3 regions of the Streptomyces sp. NPDC048254 genome follow, and region 2 is predicted to be linked to each of the others. Evidence: riboswitches for the same ligand, from Rfam matches in the RefSeq annotation. Region 2 holds a riboswitch; each other region holds the start of a gene.

Region 1 (7,466 bases), on a different contig from region 2:
GCTCCAGGCCGCCCGCAAGGGCCTGTTCGCGCAGATGGTCGTCGTACCGCTGCTGCAACGCCACCGGATCCTCACCCAGGTCTCCGGCGATCACCTGGAGGTCATCAAGCTCATCCCGCCGCTGATCGTCGACGAGTCGGACGTGGACCGCTTCGTGGCGGCCTTCACGGACGTGATGGACGACGCCCACAGCGGCGGCGGCCTGATGTGGGACTTCAGCAAGACCCTCATCAAGCAGGCGGTGGCCAACCGCTGACGCCGAAAGCGGGGGCCTCCTGCGGGCGGCCCCCGCTTCTTGGTCTTCGCTTCCTGTCTTCGGATTTTGTCTCTGAGGCAAGAAATTTGCCGCTGAGGCAACGGTCCGGCTCAATGGAGGCATGAACGCCTCAGACCCGGCGCCTCCCGCCGGTCCCGGCGACGACCTGCCCGCCGTCGCCCCGCAGCTGCGCTCTCTGCGCCGCCGCGCCGGCCTCACCCTGGAGGCCGCGGCCCGGGACGCCGGACTGTCACCGGCCCACCTCTCCCGGCTGGAGACCGGGCAGCGCCAGCCCTCGTTGCCGATGCTGCTCTCGCTCGCCCGTGTCTACGGTACGACGGTTTCCGAGTTGCTCGGCGAGACGGTCGCCGACAAGGACGCGATCGTGCGGACCGCGGACATGGATCCGACCAGGGCGGGCGGCTGGACGTACTGGCAGGCCGGGGCGTCCGGCCGCGGTATGCAGGCGCTGCGCGTCCGGGTGCCGTACGGCACCCAGGGCGACATCGTGCGGGTGCATCCCGGCGAGGAGTGGCTGTACGTCCTGCACGGGCGGCTCCGGCTGCGCCTCGGTGACACCACCCACGTGCTGGCGCCCGGCGACAGCGCCCACTTCGACTCGCTCACCCCGCACCGGCTCGCCGCCGAGGACCACGACGGGGTCGAGCTGCTGTTCGTCCACACCCTGCTGCAGAGTCCCCTGGCCGCGCTGTGCCTGGGGCCGATCACTGGAGAGCTGCCGTGAGCAACATCGAGGAGAAGTTCCCCCGGGCCCTGTGGGTCCGGCTGATCATCTACATCGCCGTCGGGCACGTCTTCGCCGCGTTCCTCTACCTGCTGTTCGCCGTCGGCGGCAAGGGCTGAGCGCTCCGGTCCGCGCCCGGCCTCAGTCGAGGAGGCGCCCGCGCAGCCGCTCGCGGGTCTCCGGGGCGAGCTTCAGGCCCTGCTCCAGGTACGTGTCGACGTCACCCCACGTCTCCTCGATGCTCTCGAAGGCCGCCGTCAGATACTCCGCACGGGCCTCGAAGAGCGGGCCCAGCAGCTCCATCACCTCGGGGCTGTACGCGCTGTCCCCGCCGCCGCTGCGCCGCACCTTGTAGCGGCGGTGCTTGGCGTTGGACTCCAGGTAGTCGGCGAGGATCGCGTCCCGCTCCACGCCCACCGCGAGGAGCGTCACGGCTATCGAGACGCCCGCCCGGTCCTTGCCGGCCGCGCAGTGCATCAGCGCCGGGACGCTGTCCTCGGCGAGGCCGTGCAGCACACGCGAGTGCTCGTCGGTGCGGTCCCTGACGATCGTGCGGTACGAGCTGACCATCCGGTTGGCGGCCTTGCCGTCGCCCAGCAGGCCGCGCAGCTGCTCGATGTCGCCCTCGCGGACCATCGTCCAGAACTCGGCGCCGTGCGCCGGGTCGGTCAGCGGCAGGTTCAGGTTCCGCACGCCGGGCAGCTCGACGTCCGGGCCCTCCAGCTTCTGGTCGGCCGCGTTGCGGAAGTCGAAGATCGTGTGCAGGCCGAGGGAGGCGAGGAACTCCGCGTCCTGCTCCGTGGCGTGCGCCAGGTGCCCGCTGCGGAAGAGCACGCCGTGCCGGACCCGCCGCCCGTCCACGGTCGGCAGGCCGCCCACGTCACGGAAGTTGCGCACACCGGCCAGCTCGGGCTCGGTGGACGGGACCTGCTGCGTCACGGGGGCTCCTCCCGGCCGGCCCCGTCGGCGCTGCTCGTCGACGGGCACTGGGTCGACGATACGACATCGGTTTCCGCGGGCAATGAGTTGTCCACAGGCGTTGCCTCCGGGGCCCGTGCCCTTGATGATGTTGGTGCTTGAGCGGATCTGTTGGCACCTGTGTGAGGTTTCTCGTGGTGGACATCGCCGAAAACGGTCGTACCTGGCTCCTGTCGGGCCCGGGCAGCAGCTACGCGCTGCACCTCACGGAGGACGACGAACTGCTCCACCTGCACTGGGGCGCGAAAATCGGGCTCGCCGACGCCGAGGAGCTCAGCACCCGGGCGCTGCCCGGCTACTGGGCGTTCGAGTCCCCGCTGGACGGCCGTGAGGAGTACCCCGTCGAGGGCGGTCCCCGTTTCGTCCGCCCCGCGCTGTCCGTGCGTACCGAGGAGCGCCGCGGCACCGAGTGGACCTTCGAGTCGTACGAGACGGACGGCGACGGCGGGGAGGCCGCGGACGGTGACGGGCTCCGCCTTCGCTTCCGGGACGACGGGATCCTCATCACCCTGCACTACCGGATGCGCGGCGACGTCGTCGAGCGCTGGGTGACCGTCGACAACCAGGGGGACGCGCGCCTGGAGCTGCTGCGTGCCGACCCCGCCGCCTGGACGCTCCCGGACCGCGAGGGCTGGCGGCTCTCCCAGCTGCACGGCCGCTGGGCCGCCGAGTCCCGCCTCACCAGCGCCCCGCTCACCTACGGCGAGAAGGTGATCGGCAGCCGCCGCGGCCACACCAGCCACCAGCACCTGCCCTGGGTCGCCCTCGACACCGACGCCACCGAGGAGCGCGGCGAGGTCTGGGGCTGTGCCCTCGGCTGGTCCGGCTCCTGGCGGATCGCGGTCGCCCAACTCCCGGACGCGCGCGTGCAGATCACCGGCGGCGCCGGCTACGACGACTCGGGCCTGCTGATGCTGGCCGAGGGCGAGTCCTACACCAGCCCGGTCTTCGCGGGCCTGTGGACCGACGGCGGCTTCGGCGGGGCGAGCCGCGCCTGGCACGCCTACCAACGGGCGTACGTCATCCCGGACGCCGACCGGGACCGGCCGGTGCTGTTCAACTCCTGGGAGGCCACCACCTTCGACATCTCCGAGGAGCAGCAGGCCACCCTCGCCCGGCGGGCCGCCGCGATCGGCGTCGAGCTGTTCGTGGTCGACGACGGCTGGTTCGGTGCCCGCACCAGCGACCGCGCGGGCCTCGGCGACTGGACGCCCAACCCGGACCGCTTCCCCAAGGGCCTCAAGCCCCTCGCCGACTACGTACACGCCCTCGGCATGCAGTTCGGCATCTGGGTCGAGCCCGAGATGGTCAACGCGGACAGCGACCTGTACCGCGCGCACCCCGACTGGGTGCAGTACCAGCAGGGACGAAAGCGGACGGAACTGCGCAATCAGCTCGTCCTCAACCTCGCCCGCGAGGACGTCCAGGAGTACCTCTGGGAGCAGCTCGACACCCTGCTGTCCAGTGCCCCGATCGACTACGTCAAGTGGGACTTCAACCGCTGCTTCACCGACGCGGGCTGGCCCGGCGAGCCGTACCCGCAGCGGCTGTGGGTCGACCACGTCCGCGGGCTGTACGCCCTGCTCGACCGGATCCGGGCGGCCCACCCGAACGTCGCCATCGAGTCCTGCTCCGGCGGTGGCGGCCGGATCGACCTCGGCATCATGAGCCGTACCGACGAGGTGTGGACCTCCGACAACACCGACCCGCTGGACCGGCTCGCCATCCAGCACGGCTTCAGTCAGATCCACCCGGCCCGGGTGATGTCCGCCTGGGTCACCGACAGCCCGAACCACCAGCTCAACGGCCGGGTCAGCAGCTTGCGTTTCCGCTTCGTCAGCTCCATGGCCGGGGCGCTCGGCGTTGGCGGCGACCTCTCGCAGTGGACCGAGGAGGAGCTCGCCGAGGCCGGCCGCTGGGTGGAGCTCTACAAGGACATCAGGCCCCTGGTGCAGCGCGGCGACCAGTTCCGGCTGCGGCCGCCGGCCGGCGGGCTCAGCGCGGTGCAGTACACGCTCGGCGACGAGACCGTGGTCCTCGCCTGGCTCCAGGCGCAGAGCTACGGCGAGCCGATGCCGGCGCTGCGCCTGCGGGGCCTCGACCCGACGGCGTCGTACGAATGCCGTGAAACGGGTGAAGTGCATCGAGGTGCCGTTCTGTTGCACCACGGGCTGCGCACCGAGCTGCGCGGCGACCTGGATGCGACGGTTCTCCGGCTGCGTCGCATCTGAGCCTTCTGTCCGATATAGCGCCTTAATTGCAACTCCGTGCGGAATAAGGGGACGTGGCGTGACGTGCGTGAGGAGCGTCATATTCGTGACCGTCCGTCGCGCGTCATGTTCACGTAATTCCGGTGCTTTTCAAGGGGATTGGAGAAATGCGTAAGACGGGAATTCACGGAGGGTGACCGGGATTCCCGTAACGGATCAAGCGAAACTCGGACAGACGGAACCGACCGCTTGTTTACGTACGTCCTACTCGCTTACGTTCGCCACGCATCCGGACGGAACGCCGAATCCTGCCGCCGTCCGGAGTCCCCACACACACTCACCCGTGCCCGGCAGGAGCGGGGGACCCACCAGGTATGACCGCCTGTTCCGGTTCCCGGGACGGCTAGGGGTGCAGCCACGTCTTCCCGCGTGGCCGGGCAGCTCCAGCCCGAACCCGACAGCTCACCCCGCAGGCGCCGGAGAGGAATGCGTCATGCCCGCGAAGGGTAAGCACCGCCGCCCCAAGACCCAGCGTTTCACCCGCTCGATGGCCGTCGCCGGAACCGGTGGCGCCGCGCTGGCTCTGCCGCTCATGGGGGCCACCGGCGCCCACGCGCTCACCTCGCAGTCCGTTTCCGAAAAGGCCACGCAGTCGCTGCCGACCGTCGAGAAGACGGCTGCGCGAAAGGCCGCCGCCCAGAAGTCCGCCGTTCAGGATTCCGGCACCGGCGATTCCGCGCACCGCGTCTACACGGTGGTGCCCGGCGACTATCTCTCGAAGATCGCCCGCGAGCACAACGTCAACGGCGGCTGGCACCGGCTCTACGCCGACAACCGGCAGGCGGTCGGCGACAACCCCTCGCTGATCCACCCCGGTCTCAAGCTCACGCTCGGCGGCCGCCACGCCGCGACCACGGAGACCCCGACCTCGGACTCCTGGTCCGATACGCGGTCCCAGCCGCGGCCCGACTCGCAGTCCTCCGCCCCCTCCTCGTCGTCGTCCTCGAACACGGCCTTCTCCTCGGGCGCGTCGACGACGACCGCCTCCGGATTCACCCTCCCGGTCGCCGGGGGCACCGTCGGCACCGGCTACCACGTGGCCGGCGGCATGTGGTCCAGCGGCTACCACACCGGCGTCGACTTCGTCGTCCCGACCGGCACCCCGGTCAAGGCCGTCGGCGCGGGCACGGTCGTCACGGCGGGCTGGGGCGGTGCCTACGGCAACCAGGTCGTCATCAGGCTCGCCGACGGCTACTACGCGCAGTACGGCCACCTCTCCGCGCTCTCCGTCTCGGTCGGCCAGACCGTGACCGCGGGCCAGCAGGTCGGCCTCTCCGGTGCCACCGGCAACGTCACCGGCCCGCACCTCCACTTCGAGATCCGGACCACCCCCGACTACGGCTCCGACATCGACCCGGTCGGCTACCTCCGCTCCAAGGGCCTCGCCGTCGGCTGACCCTGAACCCCGCTGATCTGACACGCACTCCGAAGGCCGGACCCCCGATCCCCGGGTCCGGCCTTCGGGCGATCGACGCTTCAACACCACTGTTCGGAGGCTTATTCCTGGCTTGGTCGAGTATTTAGGCGTGTCTTATCTCACCGTTCGTCAAGCCCTTATTACGGTCGCGTAGGTCACAGTCGAAGGTGAATCATGGTCCGACGTGGCAGACGATTCGAAGAGTGACAATGCATCAGTGATCGGGTCGTACGTGGCGGTGGGGGACAGCTTCACCGAGGGCGTGGGCGACCCTGGCCCCGACGGGGCGTTCGTCGGCTGGGCGGACCGGTTCGCGGTTCTGCTGTCGGACCGGCAGCCCGAGGGCGACTTCGAGTACACCAACCTCGCGGTGCGCGGGAAACTGCTCGACCAGATCGTGGCGGACCAGGTGCCGCAGGCCCTGGAACTCGCCCCGGACCTGGTCTCCTTCTCCGCGGGCGGCAACGACATCATCCGCCCCGGCACCGATCCCGACGAGGTGGCCGAGCGGTTCGAGCGGGCCGTGGCCCAACTGACCGAGGCCGTCGGCACGGTTCTGGTGACCACCGGGTTCGACACCCGGGGCGTGCCCGTCCTCAAGCATCTGCGCGGCAAGATCGCCACCTACAACGGCCATGTCCGGGCCGTCGCCGACCGGTACGGCTGCCCGGTCCTCGACCTGTGGTCCCTGAAGACCGTGCAGGACCGGCGGGCCTGGGACGGCGACCGGCTGCACCTGTCTCCCGAGGGGCACACCCGCGTGGCGCTGCGGGCCGGCCAGGCGCTCGGCGTCGAGGTGCCGGCCGACCCGGACCAGCCGTGGCCGCCGCTGCCGCCCCGCGGCACTCTGGAGGTTCGCCGCGACGACGTGCACTGGGCCCGTGAGTACCTGGTGCCGTGGATCGGACGACGGCTGCGCGGCGAGTCGTCGGGCGACCACGTGACGGCCAAGGGAGCGCTCTCCCCGGACGACATCAAGATGCGGATCGCTTCCGTGGCCTGAGGGCGGGAAGAGCGCGTGAGGGGCGGCACGCGCGTAAGGGGCGGCAGCCTGGTGAGCCGCCCCTTACTGCTCCTCGGCCGGCCCCAGTTCGCGCGCCAGCGCCTCGTCGACCCACTCCTGCGCCCGGGAGCGCGACAGGGCGCCCGGATACGAGGTGAGCTGGACGGCGAGCCCGTCGAGCAGGGCGGTCAGCCGCAGCGCCGCGGCCGTGGGGTCGGGGCACCGGAACTCGCCGGCCGCCACCCCTTCGGCGATGACCTCCGCGATCGCCGCCTTCCACTGCTGGTCCAGCTTCTTGGTGACCTCCCGCAGGGCGGGCTCGCGCAGTGCCACCGCCCAGCCCTCGATCCACAGTCGCCAGCCCTTGGCCTGCCCGGTCGGCGCGTACCAGCGCACCGCCGCCCGCAGCCGGCGGGACGCCGACGTACCTCGGCCCAGCAGCTTGCGCAGATGCGTCAGGTCGTCCTCGGCGGCGTAGGCGAAGGCGGCGGCGACCAGCTTCTCCTTCGTCGAGAAGTGGTACAGCACCAGGGCGTTGCTCACCCCGAGGGCCGAGGCGACATCGGCGATCCGTACCGCCGCCACGCCCCGCGCCTCGATCTGCTCGATGGCGGCCCGCAGCAGTTCCTCCCGCCGCTCGGCCACACTCAACCGCACTCTCGCCACGCGGTCACCCTAATCGGTCGTACCCCCGCGCGCGGTGCCGTCTCAGGCCAGCGGCAGCCGCATGAGCGTGAGGTCCAGCCAGCGGCCGAACTTGGTGCCCACCTCCCGGACGGTGCCGGCATGCTCGAAAC
Region 2 (7,466 bases):
TCAACGTGCACGTCTCCTTCCGCGGCCAGGACGCCCTGCTCCTGGTCGAACTGCTGCTGAGGCAGGGCATGCCGGCCGATCGCGTCGTGCTCAGCCACATGGACGAGGTCCTCGACCGCTCCTACCACCGAGACGCCGCCCAGACCGGAGCCGTCCTGGAGTACGACACCTTCGGTACCGACTTCTTCTACGGCAGCCCCGACCTACGCTCGCCCGCCGACCACGAACGCCTCGACATGGCCGAATGGCTGCTGTCGGAAGGACACACCGACCAGCTCGTGATCGGCTGCGACGTGTGGACACAGTCCCACCTCCTGCACAACGGAGGCTTCGGCTACGAGCACCTCTTCCGCCGTATCGCACCCGCTCTGGAACGCCAGGTCGGTTCCGAGGCCGTCCACCGCATCCTCGTCACCACTCCACGACGCCTGCTGGACCGCCCGTGAACGCCGGTGAGAACCTCGAGAGCGCCGAGATCCGCGCCGCCCGTCTCGGCCTGGAGATTCCCGACTTCCGTGATCCCCCGTACGGGGGCCGCTACGGCACCGTCAAGGCCTTCCACCGCAGCGGCCGCCTGCTCTTCCTCAGCGGGTACACCCCGGAAGACCGGACCGGCACCATCCTCCACCCCGGCCGGCTGGGCGACGACCTCACGCTCAGCCAGGGCCGGGAGGCCGCCCGTGCCGCCGCGATCAACGCTCTGGGAGGCATCCGGCTCGCCCTGGGCTCCCTCGACAGGGTCACCTCCATGGTCCGTGCCCTCTGCTTCGTCGTGTGCACCGCCGACTTCGAGGACGTCCACCAGGTCGCCTCCGGCGCCACCGACCTCCTCATCGAGGTCTTCGGTCCCCGCGCAGGCGTGGCAGGCCGCGCCACGATCGGAGTGATGCAACTGGCCCGTCGGAACTGTTTCGAGCTGTGGCTCACAGCAGAGACCGACGACACGGATTGATCCTCCTGGGGAGGCTCACGGCGCACCTGGATCCCGGTGCTGCGCACTCTCAGCCCCGGGAGAGCCTCCCGGCCGGGCTCGCCGACGAGGTGCACGCCCTGCTCCCGCGTCTGGCCCTGGCCTACGCGCTCAGCGCCGCCATCTGCCCTACGGCGCCGGTCCCGGCTGGTACGACCTGCTTGCCGCGGCCGGCTGGGGCGACACGCCGGTCGGGGCCACCGCTCGGCGCTGCGCCGAGACGCCTCAGCAGGTGGGGACCTTCGATGCTGGGTATGGCGGTGGGCACGATGTGCGCGATGGCCTGCTCGTCCGTGGCGTTGCTGGCCCAGCCGGTCACCCAGCGCACCCGTCGCCGGCTGGTGGTCAGACTCTGGAGATGGTCCAGGACCTCGTGGCTGAAGGCCGCGCCGTCGATCCGCACCAGCAGTTTCGACCACAGCGGCAGCGGGAGCTGCCGAAACGCCGAGGCCAGGACGTTCTTGTGGTCGTCGACATCGTTCGGTGGCGCGTTGCCGGGCCGCAGCAGCATGGCGACGCACTCACGGGTGTTGGCCACCCCCGCCCCCAGCGGCATGTGACCGAAGCTGCCCTTGAAGGTGCCCGCCGCGCCTTCCTTGCGGCTGGTGCAGGTCACGATGGCCGCATCCAGGTCCAGGACGTACCAGCCGGTCAGCTCCCGGCCGCACACCCGGATCCAGGGGAAACCGCCGGGCCGCAGGGCGAGCAGCGTCCACACCACGCGGCGTATCGCGGCACGGGCGCGTTCCACCCTGGCTGCGACCGGGGTGTCGATCGCGGCCAGGGCGCGGCGCAGGGTGCTGTCCGAAACCGGCCGCTCGAACACCGCACGCCAGTGGTACTGGAGTTGCTCGGCCTGAAGGACGTTCGTCGCGCCGCGCACGATCGCACAGGCCAGCTGGACCAGCGCCATGCCCCGGTCCCGCCGGCCCGGCGCCCTTCGGCAACGCCGCACTCAGCGCGGCGGCCAAGCCGGTGCGGCCGGCGACCTTCCGCAGCAGCACCACGCCCGCGTGGCCGATCAGGTTCTTGCCGTCGGCCCGCACGGCAAGCCGGTGATCCCATTCGGTAACCTGCACCTGTTGGGTGGCTCTTCTCCGCGACGTTCTTGATCTCAGCAGTCAGATCATCGCAGGTGGGAGGCACCCTTCTCCTGTCGGGACGTCAGATCACTTTCATAGCTGAATACATGAGGTTGACGCTGCACGTGTTCATGGATGACGGGGCGGGGCCCTCGCGCCGCCGACGCCTTCAGTGATCTCCTCGCCAAGGCGTACATCCTCGACGACGACGGCCTTGACGCTGGACCACGGTGTCACTGGGCGGGGCAGTTCGCGGCGTACATTCCGACGGGATCGGCCGGCGGGGGAGTGAGGCAGCTCCGGGGGCTCCGACGGCGACGGCCCGTCGTCCGGCTCCCGGGGGACCGAAGCGCCCTGTGGTCAGGGCATCGGCATCCGTGCGCTGTGCACCTACAGTCTGGGGCGTCGGTTCGCAGCCGCAGTGGGTTGAGCGCGGTGCCTGCCCGGCACCGGCTGCCGCCTTGCGAGCCCGGCCTGCCAGGCCTGTCAGTCCTACGCGGTGTGCGGCTGTCGGGGCGGCAACGGTGACCGTGAGAAACGATCTTCAGTCTAGGGTGTGATACAGCCCCTGACCTGTGTTGATCCTGTGCCTGATAATTCTGGGTGTGGGTATTGCCACACAGTGGGTGGCTGGTGGTCCCGCTAGGGTCTGTCCACTGCCTACAAATTCTCCGGAGGAGCCATGGCGTTCGGCTGGATCGACGAACAGGCGGAACTGCGCCGCCGCGCCGGACTGGTACGGACCCTGCGCCCCCGTCCCGCCGACTCGCCGCTGCTGGATCTGGCGAGCAACGACTATCTGGGCCTCGCCCACCACCCGGAGGTCGCCGAGGGCGCGGCCGGGGCGGCCCGGACCTGGGGCGGCGGCTCCACCGGCTCCCGGCTGGTCACCGGCACCACCGAACTCCACACCGAGCTGGAGCGCGAGCTGGCCGAATTCTGCGGGTTCGAGGCGGCCCTGGTCTTCTCCTCCGGCTACGCCGCCAACCTCGCCGCCGTCACCACCCTCGGCCCGCACGGCTCCCTGATCGTCTCCGACGCCCTCAACCACGCCTCCCTGATCGACGGCTGCCGGCTGGCCCGGGGCGCCACCCAGGTCGTCGGACACGCCGACCCGGACGCCGTGCGCAAGGCGCTCGGCACCCATGAGGGACCCGCGGTCCTCGTCTCCGACACGGTGTTCTCGGTGGACGGCGACGCGGCACCGCTGGCCGCCCTGGCCGCGGCCTGCCGGGAGCGCGGCGCCGGGCTGCTCGTGGACGACGCCCACGGGCTCGGGGTCCTCGGGGACGGCGGGCGGGGCGCGCCGCAGGCGGCCGGGCTGTCCGGCGCCGAGGACGTGGTGGTCACGGCGACCCTGTCCAAGTCGCTGGGCAGCCAGGGCGGGGCCGTGCTCGGCCCGGCCCGGGTGATCGACCATCTGGTGAACGCGGCCCGGACCTTCATCTTCGACACCGGCCTGGCCCCCGCCGCGGCGGGCGCGGCCCTGGCGGCGCTACGGCTGCTGCGCCGTGAGCCCGAACGTGCGGTGCGGGCCCGTGAGGTGGCCGCGGAGCTGCACGCACGGCTGACCGCCGCGGGTCTGGAAGCGGTGCGTCCGGACGCCGCGGTGGTCTCCGTGCGGGCCCCGTCCCCGGAGGGGGCCGTGCGCTGGGCGGCCGACTGCCGTACGGCAGGCCTGGCCGTGGGCTGTTTCCGTCCGCCGTCCGTGCCGGACGGCATCTCACGGCTCAGGCTGACCGCCCGGGCGGACCTCTCCGGGGCCGAGATCGAACGCGCTGTACAGGTGATCGGTGAGACACGACCATGAGTCGGCGTGACACGGCCGGGTCCTGACCGAATGCGGATACGGAGTCGGTTACGGGCTGATCAGCCGGTGAGCGCCGACACGAAACCCACCCAGCTCTCGGGGGAGAAGAGCAGCGCGGGTCCGGCCGGATCCTTGGAGTCGCGCACGGCGAGCAGTCCGGTCAGCCGACCGGAGCGCGGCCGTGCCGTCTCCACGCAGTTGTTCGCTCCGGTGCTGTAGCTGCTGCGCAGCCACCGCAGTCCGTGCAGATCAGCACTTGAAGGTACGTTCCGAGGCAGTGCAGTCATGGTGCCTCCTTACGCGCCGTCACCTATCCCGGCGATGTAATCCAACGAGTCCTCGGGCGAAAGGGCGTGGACCTGAAGGGCGTTGAAGGCCTCCGCGTAGGCCTGGAGGTCTTCTTTCCGTTCGAGGTAGAGGCTACTCGTCAACTGGTCGAGAACAACCACATCCAGATCAGAAGTGCTCGGAAATAAGAAGATTACGAAAGGCCCGGTGATGCCGATATGGGCCCCGGCCGAGAACGGCAGCACCTGGAGCCGTACCTGGGGCAGCCGGGCCGCCTCCACCAGCCGCTCCAGCTGTCGGGCCATCACGCCGGGGCCGCCGACCTCCCGGCGCAGCACCGCCTCGTCAAGCACCGCGCTGAGCTCCAGCGGCGGATGGTTGCGCAGGACGTCCTGCCTGGCCAGACGCACTTTCACGAGGGCGTCCAGGGCCTCCTCGTCGAGCCCGTCGACGGCCGCCCGGGTCACGGCACGCGCGTACTCGGGGGTCTGCAGCAGCCCCGGTACGACCGAGGTCTCCAGCGTGCGCATCGCGCTGGCCTGCGACTCCAGACTGATGAAATCCCGGTAGGTGGGCGGCAGTACCCCACGATAGGCGTGCCACCAGTGGTGCCGCCCGGCGGTGTCCTCCGACCCCGCCAACACCAGCAGCAACTCGCGCAGTTGCCCCTCGATCACGCCGTAGGCGTCGAGGAGTAACCGCACATCGGCCGGTTTCACACCGCTGGCACCGGTCTCGATCCGGCTCACTTTCGACTGATGCCAGCCCACCAGACGGGCGGCCTCACCGCTCGTGAGGCCGGCGCCGGTGCGCAGTGTGCGCAGTTCGGCGCCCAGTTTCCGGCGGCGTACCGCGGGACCGTTCTGCATGGGCTACTCCTTACTCCTTCCGGGCCGCCCAAATACGCTCTGAGGTCGCAGAGTTCACCGCATCGAGCGACAGATATATGCATATCTTGGTGGATCGCTCCCCTGACCGCCCTGGTAATGGCAGTCTGACGAAGAAGCACCAGTCCGGGACCGTACTCGAACCATCCGCACCGTGTCGGGCTCCGGTCCCGTGGGAAAGGGACGACGTCGCCATGGCAGACCACCTGGAAGCATCCATCACTCTGCCGAGCGATCCCGCCTCGGTCTCCGCGGCCCGCTCCTATGTGCTGGGCATCCTCGCGGAATGGGGGCTGCCACCGGAGACGGAGACCGCGGACACCATCCGCCTCATCGTCTCCGAACTCGCCACCAACGCGGTGCAGCACACCTTCGGGCAGTCACCCACCTTCACGGTGGGACTCGTCCTCGACCGTGACGAACAGCTGCGCATCGGCGTCACGGACAGCCATCCGCGCTTCCCCAAGAGACTCCCGGCCGCGGTCCAGCAGGACAACGGGCGCGGCATGGTCATCATCCGCTGGCTCACCGCGGAGTGCGGCGGCAAGCTCCGGGTGCGCCCCACCCGGGAGGGCGGCAAGACCGTCTTCATCCAACTGCCCTGGGCAGTCCCGGCCGGCACGGTCACCGCCGCCGGCCAGCAGGAACCGTAGCCCCGAGTTCCCGCCGGCCGGCCGCTGGGTGGGTCAGCTGACCCGGCCGTACCAGACGCTCCGCGTCCAGATCTTCTGGAGCTTCACCACGTCCCCGGTCTTCGGGGCGTGCCAGATCTTTCCCTTCCCGGCGTAGATGCCGACGTGGTACACGCTGGAACCCGAGTGGAAGAAGACCAGGTCCCCGGCCTTGCGGTTGCCGGCCGAGATGTGACGGGTCTTGTTGTACTGCTGGGCCGCCGTACGCGGGAGCTTCTTGCCCGCCTTCTTGAACGAGTACAGCGTGAGCCCGGAGCAGTCGAACCGGTTCGGCCCGGTGGCACCCCACCTGTAGGGCGAGCCCTTCTTCGAGGCCGCGACCTGGAGTGCTTTCGTCCCCATCGTGGCGGCCGAGGCGTCGGAGGCGACACCCGGGATCACGATGGAGCCGCCCACGGCGGCGATGGTGAGCGCCGAGGCCGTGCCGGCCCGCGCCATCAGCGACGGGACACGATTGAGCGCAGTCATGCGCAACCCTTCGTCAGCCGCCTGTGAAGGATGACCTGTCGGATTCGGGCTGGCGAAGTTGCCCGGCCGCGTTGTCACGGCTTCACCCCAAGGGCTGCGCGGCCCGGTCATGGTGCGACCGTGCCGGCGACCCGTCGTGCTTGGGTCCTCCACTCCTGCCGATCCACTTCCGTCGACCGGGCATCCGTGCGGCGGCAGGACTCGGCGTCCGCCCGGATCGCCTCGCCGTTGTGGCGGGGGCTTGTCGTCAGACAGGGATCTTCACTCACGCCTGTCCGAAAATCCCAACGGAACCGGAGATTTGTGGGGTTACTCACCACCCACCCGTTCGGGTGGACAGCGCTGTGTTCGATTAGTCGTCAACTGCCCGACGTAGCCCCGGACCTGCGCCGAAGCCCTCCGCGGGTAGCTTTGAGCACGCACCTTGAGCGGCCCCGGCGGTCAGGTAAAACCACGCCATCCTCCGCCGAACGGCGGTAACTCCTTTGGGTCGTTTCAACTCCGGCCCGGCCGACCGGTGGACGCGTCGCTGCGGACTTCGCCGGGCGTCACCGTACGCAGTCGGGCGGGAGTGCGACGCGCGCGGTCCGGCGCTCACCGTCGAGCACCCGCAACGCCCGTGCCAGCGTGTCCCCGTGAAGCTCCGTCTCGCCCCGTCGATGCATCAGGGCGAGTGCGTCACGCAGCTCGGACGCGGCGCGCACCAGCGCCTGCGCGGCGCGCAGTCCACGATAGGTGTCCTCGTTCTGCGCCGGGTTGATACGGCCCAGCAGGTCGACCACGTCCAGATAACGGTCGATCAACTCGCCCTCGGCGCGGGTCAGCGCGGGCAGCGGAGGCAGCTCCGGTGGCAGCATCGGCCGCTCACCCCGCGTCCGGCAGGCCGAGCGAGGTCCTGCGGCTGGGTACGATCCGGTCCACCAGGCCGTACGCCAGTGCCGCCGGCGCGTCCAGCATCAGATCCCGCTCCAGGTCCTGGTTGACCTGGGCCGGTGTCCGCCCGGTGTGCCGGACGAGCAGCTCCTCGAGCAGTGCGCGGATCCGGTCCAACTCCGCCGCCTGGATGGCCAGATCACTCGGCTGGCCCTGTACCGGCTGCGGCAGCGACGGCTGCTGGAGCACGATGCGCGCACCCGGCAGCACGGACCGCTTGCCCGGCGTGCCCGCCGCGAGCAGCACCGCGGCCGACGCCCCGGCCTGCCCCAGGCAGATCGTCTCCACGTCGCAGGTGACGTACTGGACGGTGTCGTAGATCGCGGCCATCGCGCT
Region 3 (7,466 bases), on a different contig from region 2:
GGCTGGCCACCGCGCGGACCATGAGCTTCTTCCGGCTGGTCGAGGCACGGGCACACGCGCGTGCGGGTGACGCGCAGGCGGCGGGGGCCGCGCTGAAGGCCGCGGAGGGATGGCTGGAGCGGGCGCGGGAGGGGGACAACGATCCCTCCTGGCTCGGTTTCTACGGATACGACCGGTTCGCCGCCGATGCCGCCGAGTGCTACCGGGACCTGAAGGCACCGCGGCAGGTGCGGCGGTTCACGGAGCAGGCGCTGTCGAAGCCGACGGAGGAGTTCGTACGGTCGCACGGGCTGCGGCTGGTCGTCTCCGCTGTCGCCGAACTGGAGTCCGGAAACCTCGACGCGGCGTGCGAGCAGGGGGTGCGGGCCGTGGAGGTGGCCGGGCGGATCTCGTCGGCGCGGACGACCGAGTACGTGAAGGATCTGCTGCACCGGCTGGAACCGTACGGGGACGAGCCGAGGGTGGTGGAGCTGCGGGAGCGGGCTCGACCACTGCTGATGGCGCCGGCGTGAGGGGCGTCTAGCCGTCTGCCGGGCTCGGGTCGTGTGGCGTGTGCGGGTGCGTGGGGGCTGTTCGCTCCCACGCGGCGGCAGCCGCAGATCGAATACAGCCCCGCGGCCCCCGCGTTTGAAGTGGCTGTCAGTGGCGCAGTGCACTATCGAGCGTGGGAGGTGGTGCAGGTGTCTGCCGGGGTTGCTCATGACTGTGATGTGCTCGTCGTCGGGGGTGGGATCGTCGGGCTGTCCACGGCGTACGCGATCAGCCGGGCCGCGCCCGGTACCCGGGTCACCGTGCTGGAGAAGGAAGCCGGGGCCGCACGGCACCAGACCGGGCGGAACAGCGGGGTCATCCACAGCGGTATCTACTACCGGCCCGGGTCGCTCAAGGCGCGGTACGCCGTCAAGGGTGCCGCCGAGATGGTCAAGTTCTGCGCGGAGTACGGCGTCGCGCACGCCGTCACCGGCAAGCTGATCGTCGCCACCGAGCGGGCCGAGCTGCCCCGGCTGCACGCGCTCGTGCAGCGCGGCCGGGAGAACGGGATACCCGTGCGGGAGCTGGGGGCCGCCCAGATCGCGGAGTACGAGCCCGAGGTGCGGGGGCTCGCCGCCATACACGTGGGGACGACCGGTGTGTGCGACTTCGCGGGAGTCGCCCGGCAGCTCGGAGAGGCCTCGGGGGCGGAGATCCGCTACGGGGCCCGGGTCGAGCGCATCGACCGGCGGCCGGGGCGGGGCGTGGCCGTGCTCACCGCGCGCGGAGACGTCGTACGCGGGCGCGTCCTGGTGAACTGCGCCGGGCTGTACTGCGACGAGATCGCCCGGCTGGCCGGGGACGAGCCGGGGATGCGGATCGTGCCGTTCCGTGGGGAGTACTACGAGCTGGCGCGGCGGGAGCTGGTGCGGGGGCTGGTGTACCCGGTGCCGGATCCGGCGTTCCCGTTCCTCGGGGTGCATCTCACCCGGGGCATCGACGGCGGCGTGCACATCGGGCCCAACGCGGTGCCGGCGCTGGCCCGGGAGGGGTACGGGTGGGGGGTCGTACGGCCCCGGGAGATCGCGGGCACGCTGGCCTGGCCGGGGGCGTGGGCGCTGGCGCGGCGGCACTGGCGGTACGGGGGCGGGGAGCTGCGGCGGTCGGTGTCGAAGCGGGCGTTCACGGCGGCCGTACGGCGGCTGCTGCCGGCCGTGACGGAAGCGGACCTGGTGCCGGCGGCGGCCGGGGTGCGGGCGCAGGCCGTGCTGCGGGACGGCTCGCTGGTCGACGACTTCCTGATCAAGGAGGGCGCCCGGACCGTGCACGTGCTGAACGCGCCCTCGCCGGCGGCGACGGCCTCGCTGCCGATCGGGCGGGAGGTGGCGCGCCGGGCACTGGAGATGCTGGGCTCGGTGTGACCCGGGCCCGACCCGGCCACCCCGTCCCGCACGGGCCGTAAAATCGACTCCACTGTGTCTGACTCGCTCAATGCCCCAGAGACCCCCCGGCCCGCCGAGACCGTCCCCGGCGTGGGCTCCCCGCATGCTCCCGGTGTGTCCGTCCGGCACACCCGGGTCAAGGGGGAGCCGCGGTTCCCGGACGGGCCCAGCGCGGATCCGGCCGGATCGCACTTCGAGCGGCGGATCCGCAGCTTCCAGCCACGGCGGAGCCGGGTGACCGCCGGGCAGGCCGACGCCCTGCAGCGGCTGTGGCCCAAGTGGGGGCTGGACATCGACGGTCAGCACGTCATCGATCTCGGTGAGCTGTTCGGCAACGGCAACCCCGTCGTCCTGGAGATCGGGTTCGGGATGGGTGAGGCGACCGCGCAGATGGCCGCCGGGGACCCGGACACCAACATCCTCGCCGTCGACGTGCACACGCCGGGGCAGGGGAACCTGCTCAACCTCGCCGACCAGAACGGGCTGTCCCACATCCGGGTCGGCAACGGGGACGCGATCATCCTGCTCCGGGAGATGCTCACGCCCGACTCGCTGGACGGGCTGCGGGTGTACTTCCCGGACCCCTGGCCCAAGAAGCGGCACCACAAGCGGCGGCTGATCCAGCCCGAGTTCCTCGACCTCGCCGCGACCCGGCTCAGGCCGGGGGCGATCGTGCACTGTGCGACGGACTGGGAGCCGTACGCCGAGCAGATGCTCGAAGTGCTCGACGCGCACCCGGCGTTCGAGAACACCCAGACCGGGGGCGGTTTCGCGGCGCGTCCCGGGTACCGGCCGCTGACCCGTTTCGAGGGGCAGGGGCTGGACAAGGGACATGTGGTGAACGATCTGCTCTTCCGTCGCGTACAGCATCCGGTGCAGCAGGGCGATCAGCACCGACTGGAGTCACCTCGTTAGGGTCGATGCCGTGGCCACCTTCCCGCCGCCGTACCCGTCGTACCCGTCGTATCCCCCGGACCCCGCCGGCGACGGGCTGCGGCATCCCCGCTGGTGGCAGCGGCGCTGGGTGCGGTACGGGGCGCTGAGCACCCTGCTCGCCCTCTCCGGCCTGGTCATCCTCGCGCTGGTGCGGGAGCAGACGGGCACGGAGGGCTTTCTCGTCGGGCTCGGCCTGGCGGTGCTGCCCGTGCCGCTGCTCATAGGCGCGTTCCGCTGGCTCGACCGGGTCCAGCCCGGGCCCTGGCGGAACCTGCTGTTCGCGTTCGCCTGGGGGGCGTGTGCGGCCGCGCTGATAGCGATCGTCGCCAACAGCTTCGCGACGCGGTGGATAGCGACGGCGACGGCGGATCCGAGCAGCGCGGACACGCTCGGGGCGACCGTGATAGCGCCGGTCGTCGAGGAGTCCGCCAAGGCCGCGGCCGTGCTCCTGGTCTTCCTGTTCCGCAGAAGGGACTTCACCGGGATCGTCGACGGGGTGGTGATAGCCGGGGTCACCGCCACCGGCTTCGCGTTCACCGAGAACATCCTCTACCTCGGTACGGCCTTCGGGACCGACCAGCTGAGCGGCGACACCGGCATCGCCTCCGTCACCGCCGCGACGTTCTTCGTGCGCATCGTCATGTCCCCCTTCGCGCACCCCCTGTTCACCGTCCTCACCGGCATAGGGTTCGGCATCGCCGCGTTCTCCGGGGAGGCGCAGCGGGTGCGGCGCGTTCTCGTACCGCTCGCCGGAATGCTGCTCGCGATGAGCATGCACGCGTTCTGGAACGGGTCGTCGACCTTCGGGCAGTACGGGTTCTTCGCCGTGTACGGCACGTTCATGGTGCCGGTGTTCGGGCTGCTGACCTGGCTGGCGATCTGGACACGGCAGCGGGAGCTGCGGACCGTACGGGAGGAGTTGCCGGCGTATGTGTACGCCGGGTGGCTGGGGGCGGCCGAGCCGTTCGTCCTGGGGTCGATGCGGGCGCGGCAGATGGCCAGGGAGTACGCCGCGTACCACTTCGGCAAGCCGGCCGGGCGGGCGGTCGCCGAGTACGAGGCGTACGCGACGACGCTCGCCCTGCTGCGCCGCCGGGGGCAGCGGGGGCGGGCGGGCGCCGACTTCGTGGTGCGGGAGCGGCAGCTGCTGACGGAGCTGCGCAGCCGACGCGAACTGGTCCGCCCCGCCCTCGACTACGCGGCCCGCACAGCCGCCCCGAACGGCTGGCCGGGCTACGCGCCACCGGCCTACGGGGCACCCGGGTGGTACGGGGCGGCTGTGCCGTATCCGTCCTACAACCCGTACCGGGGTTAGGGCCGGGTTAGGGCCTGTCCGGCAGATCATGCCGCAGACGCGGGACTCACCGGCGCTGATGATGTGCCGTTGTTCTCCTGCGACCTGATCCGCCGCACAGGCCCTGGCGGGAAAGCGGCCGTCAGGCGGAAGCCGCCGTGAGCCGGGTCAGTTCCTGCTCCGTCAGCTCCAGGTCCGCCACGCCCAGCAGGGCCGGGAGCTGGTCCAGGGTGCGGGCCGAGGCGATGGGGGCCGTGACGGTGGGCTGGGCCGCCAGCCAGGCCAGGGCGACCGTGGGGACCGGGGCGGAGTGGGCCTCGGCGATCTCGTCCAGGGCGGCCAGGACCTGCCGGCCCCGCTCGGTCTCCAGGTACTGGGCAGCGCGGCCCGCGCGGGCGCTGTCGACCGTCGTGCCGGGGCGGTACTTGCCGGTGAGGAAGCCGGCGGCCAGGGAGAAGTACGGGACCGCCGCGAGGCCGGTGCGGGAGGCCAGCTCCTGGAGGGGGCCCTCGTAGGTGTCGCGGGAGACCAGGTTGTAGTGGGGCTGGAGGGCGACGTACCGGGCGAGGCCCTCGCGGTCGGAGAGGTCCAGGGACTCCTGGAGCCGCTCGGCGGTGATGTTGGAGGCGGCGATGTGCCGGACCTTGCCCGCCCGCACCAGTTCGTCCAGGGCGCCGATGATCTCCTCGACCGGGATCTCGGGCTTGTCGAAGTGGGTGTAGTACAGGTCGATGTAGTCGGTGCCCAGGCGGCGCAGGGACGCGTCGGCGGCGGCCTTGATGTTGGCGCCCGACAGGCCCGGGTAGTCGGGGTGCTGGCTGACCTTCGTCGCGATCACGACGTCGTCGCGGTTGCCGCGCGCCTTGACCCACTTGCCGATGACGGTCTCGGACTCGCCGCCCTTGTGGCCCTCGATCCAGGCCGTGTACGAGTCGGCGGTGTCCACGAAGTTGCCGCCGGCGGCCGTGTACGCGTCGAGGACGGCGAAGGAGGCGGCCTCGTCGGCGGTCCAGCCGAAGACGTTGCCGCCCAGGCAGAGCGGAAAGACCTCCAGGTCGGAGGAGCCGAGCTTACGGAGGGAGCGGGAAGCGGAAGAACCGGAAGAACCGGAAGAAGGCGTCATGCCTCAGTTCAACACCGGCTGCCGGTGCGCCCATGCCGACGCAACGCGAAGTTCTCGTAAAAGCGGAATGCACCCGGGGCCCGTGGACACACCGAACCGGCAGCCCTGACGTCGGGGGGTTGTCGTCAGGGCCGCCGGGGATCAGTGGGGTCCGTCAGGGGTTGAGGCCCTTGCCGCGCAGCCAGGTCATCGGGTCGATGCCGGTGGCCTGACCGCCGGGGTGGACCTCCAGGTGGAGGTGCGGGCCAGTGACGTTGCCGGTGGCGCCGACGCGGCCGATGACGTCACCGGTGGCGACCTTCTGGCCGACCTTGACGCCGATCGAGGACTGGTGGCAGAACCACAGCTCGGTGCCGTCGTCGAGGGTGAGGATGGTGCGGTAGCCGTACGAGCCGGCCCAGCCGGCCTCCGTGACGGTGCCGCTGTGCACGGCCTTGATGATCGTGCCGGTGGGAGCGGCGAAGTCGAGCCCGGTGTGGTAGCCGGAGGCCCACATCGAGCCGGCCTGCCCGAAGGTGCCGGTGATCGTGTAGGAGACGACCGGCAGCGTGTACTGCTTGGCCAGCGCGGCGAGCCGCTTCTGCTCGGCCTGCGCCTTCTCGGCGGCCTGCGCCTGCTCCTTGGCGTCGGCGGCCTTGGCGGCCGCCGCCTTCTCCGCCTTGGCCTCCGCGTCGGAGACCGCCTTGTCGGCGGCGGCCACGGCCTTGGCGGTGGCCTTGACGTCGAGCTGGGTCTGCTGCTGCTCGGCCTGGGCGATGATCCGGCTGCGCAGCGCCTCACCGGCGTCGGCCGAGGAGTCGGAGGAGTCCGAGTCGGTGGCGGTCGTCGTGGTGACGCTGCTGAGCGCGGTCTGGACGGCCTGGTGGCCGCCGTCCTCGCCGAGCAGGGAGTCGACGGAGGACGGCAGGTCGGGCAGGGAGATGGAGACCGGCGGCTTGCCGGTGTTGGCGCTGGCCATGCCGCCCGCGCCGACGGCGGCGATGACGCCGACGCCGAGGACCGTGGAGCTGCGGGCGAGTCCGCCGCCGCGCTGCTTGGCGACCCGGTGCCGGCCGCGTACCGGGGCGAGGGACTCCTCGGTGGGGTTCCACTCCTCCCAGGGGCCCTCGTCGGTGCGGTAGGCGCCGTAGCCGAAGGTCTCGGGTTGACGCTGGCTGGGCACGAACGGGGCTGTCGGAGCAGGCCGGTTGGACGCCACGCGGGCGCACTCCTTTCCTTCCGCTGCCTACCGGGTTAGCTGACGGGTTCGGAGCGGGAAGGTCTCCTACGCGCGTATACCGGCCGTTTCGTACCCGGCGGCAGCCGTGCGATTCACCCCAAGGTGGTGGTTCCCCGGTTCCCTTGCGGGATTCGGCGCGTGCGCGCGGAGCCGTCGCGGGTGACGGCTGGGACGACCGCGCTGCGTTATCGAACGTTAATAGACCCGGCTGCCAGATTCCAAGCTGTTCGCCTTGATCATTAAGCTTTCAAAGCTTGGACTTAACCGCCATGAACGGTCAAAAACGGTCGACTTGACCCTGCGTTCTGTCCAGCTCAGGAGTCACACGCGTTTTGATGGTGACTCAGACGTTATGCGGAGGGCGGTCGTCCGCGCACCGAGGGTGACAATCCCCAGAACGGCGGGGTGATCGCGCTCAGGGCCGTCGTACGGCGAGCAGCGCCATGTCGTCCGTCATGCCACCGCCGGTGTGCCGGCGCACCTCGGCCGCGAGCCGGGCCAGCAGCGCGCCGGGGGCGGTGACGACACGGCCGGCCAGCCGCCGCTCGGGGTCGTAGAACCGGCCGTGCGCGTCCCGCGCCTCGGAGAGGCCGTCGGTGTGCAGCAGCAGCGTGGCCCCGCTCGGGAACGCGTGCTCGGCGGCCCGGTCCGGCCAGGCCCCCAACTCGGCCATCCCGAGCGGCAGCGCGGCCTCGGGCCCCCGTACCGGGCACACCTTGCCGTCGCCGTGCAGCAGCAGGGGCGGCGGATGGCCGCGGTTGACGACCCGCACCGTGCCGTCGCCGCGCGGGAGTTCGGCGAGTACGGCGGTGGTGAACCCCTCGACCGCGTCGAGGCCGCCGCGCCGGACGCCCTCGCGGGCCAGCGCCCGCTCCAGCCGCCCCGCCACCGCCTCCAGCGTGGCCTCCTGCTCGGCGGCCTCCCGGAACGCGCCGATGACCACGGCGACGGCGGCGACCGCACCCATACCCTTGCCGCGGA

What was found. A riboswitch is a leader RNA that binds a small molecule or an ion and turns the genes downstream of it on or off. The one in region 2 is predicted to bind cyclic di-AMP.
Region 1: another riboswitch for cyclic di-AMP. It lies ahead of ACGFZQ_RS11965 (peptidoglycan DD-metalloendopeptidase family protein); the one in region 2 lies ahead of ACGFZQ_RS49065 (C40 family peptidase).
Region 3: another riboswitch for cyclic di-AMP. It lies ahead of ACGFZQ_RS41480 (M23 family metallopeptidase); the one in region 2 lies ahead of ACGFZQ_RS49065 (C40 family peptidase).

The regions. Positions count from the first base shown of each region.
Region 1 is NZ_JBICZJ010000003.1:502,395-509,860, forward strand. It holds gene ACGFZQ_RS11940 (aspartate aminotransferase family protein) at 1-256, shown strand, start outside; gene ACGFZQ_RS11945 (XRE family transcriptional regulator) at 378-1,001, shown strand; gene ACGFZQ_RS11950 (DUF6126 family protein) at 998-1,120, shown strand; gene ACGFZQ_RS11955 (tyrosine-protein phosphatase) at 1,143-1,940, opposite strand; gene ACGFZQ_RS11960 (alpha-galactosidase) at 2,114-4,210, shown strand; cyclic di-AMP (ydaO/yuaA leader) riboswitch at 4,518-4,678, shown strand; gene ACGFZQ_RS11965 (peptidoglycan DD-metalloendopeptidase family protein) at 4,683-5,645, shown strand; gene ACGFZQ_RS11970 (SGNH/GDSL hydrolase family protein) at 5,884-6,669, shown strand; gene ACGFZQ_RS11975 (TetR/AcrR family transcriptional regulator) at 6,733-7,335, opposite strand; gene ACGFZQ_RS11980 (GNAT family N-acetyltransferase) at 7,378-7,466, opposite strand, start outside.
Region 2 is NZ_JBICZJ010000032.1:30,271-37,736, reverse strand. It holds gene ACGFZQ_RS49100 (phosphotriesterase) at 1-446, shown strand, start outside; gene ACGFZQ_RS49095 (RidA family protein) at 443-952, shown strand; gene ACGFZQ_RS49090 (hypothetical protein) at 1,074-1,883, opposite strand; gene ACGFZQ_RS49085 (8-amino-7-oxononanoate synthase) at 2,735-3,862, shown strand; gene ACGFZQ_RS49080 (DUF397 domain-containing protein) at 3,922-4,149, opposite strand; gene ACGFZQ_RS49075 (helix-turn-helix domain-containing protein) at 4,159-5,019, opposite strand; gene ACGFZQ_RS49070 (ATP-binding protein) at 5,232-5,690, shown strand; gene ACGFZQ_RS49065 (C40 family peptidase) at 5,724-6,197, opposite strand; cyclic di-AMP (ydaO/yuaA leader) riboswitch at 6,201-6,414, opposite strand; gene ACGFZQ_RS49060 (hypothetical protein) at 6,746-7,054, opposite strand; gene ACGFZQ_RS49055 (ATP-dependent Clp protease proteolytic subunit) at 7,062-7,466, opposite strand, start outside.
Region 3 is NZ_JBICZJ010000020.1:195,895-203,360, reverse strand. It holds gene ACGFZQ_RS41505 (MFS transporter) at 1-512, shown strand, start outside; gene lhgO (L-2-hydroxyglutarate oxidase) at 672-1,892, shown strand; gene trmB (tRNA (guanosine(46)-N7)-methyltransferase TrmB) at 1,947-2,828, shown strand; gene ACGFZQ_RS41490 (PrsW family intramembrane metalloprotease) at 2,839-4,164, shown strand; gene ACGFZQ_RS41485 (aldo/keto reductase) at 4,286-5,266, opposite strand; gene ACGFZQ_RS41480 (M23 family metallopeptidase) at 5,421-6,464, opposite strand; cyclic di-AMP (ydaO/yuaA leader) riboswitch at 6,472-6,632, opposite strand; gene ACGFZQ_RS41475 (PP2C family protein-serine/threonine phosphatase) at 6,901-7,466, opposite strand, start outside.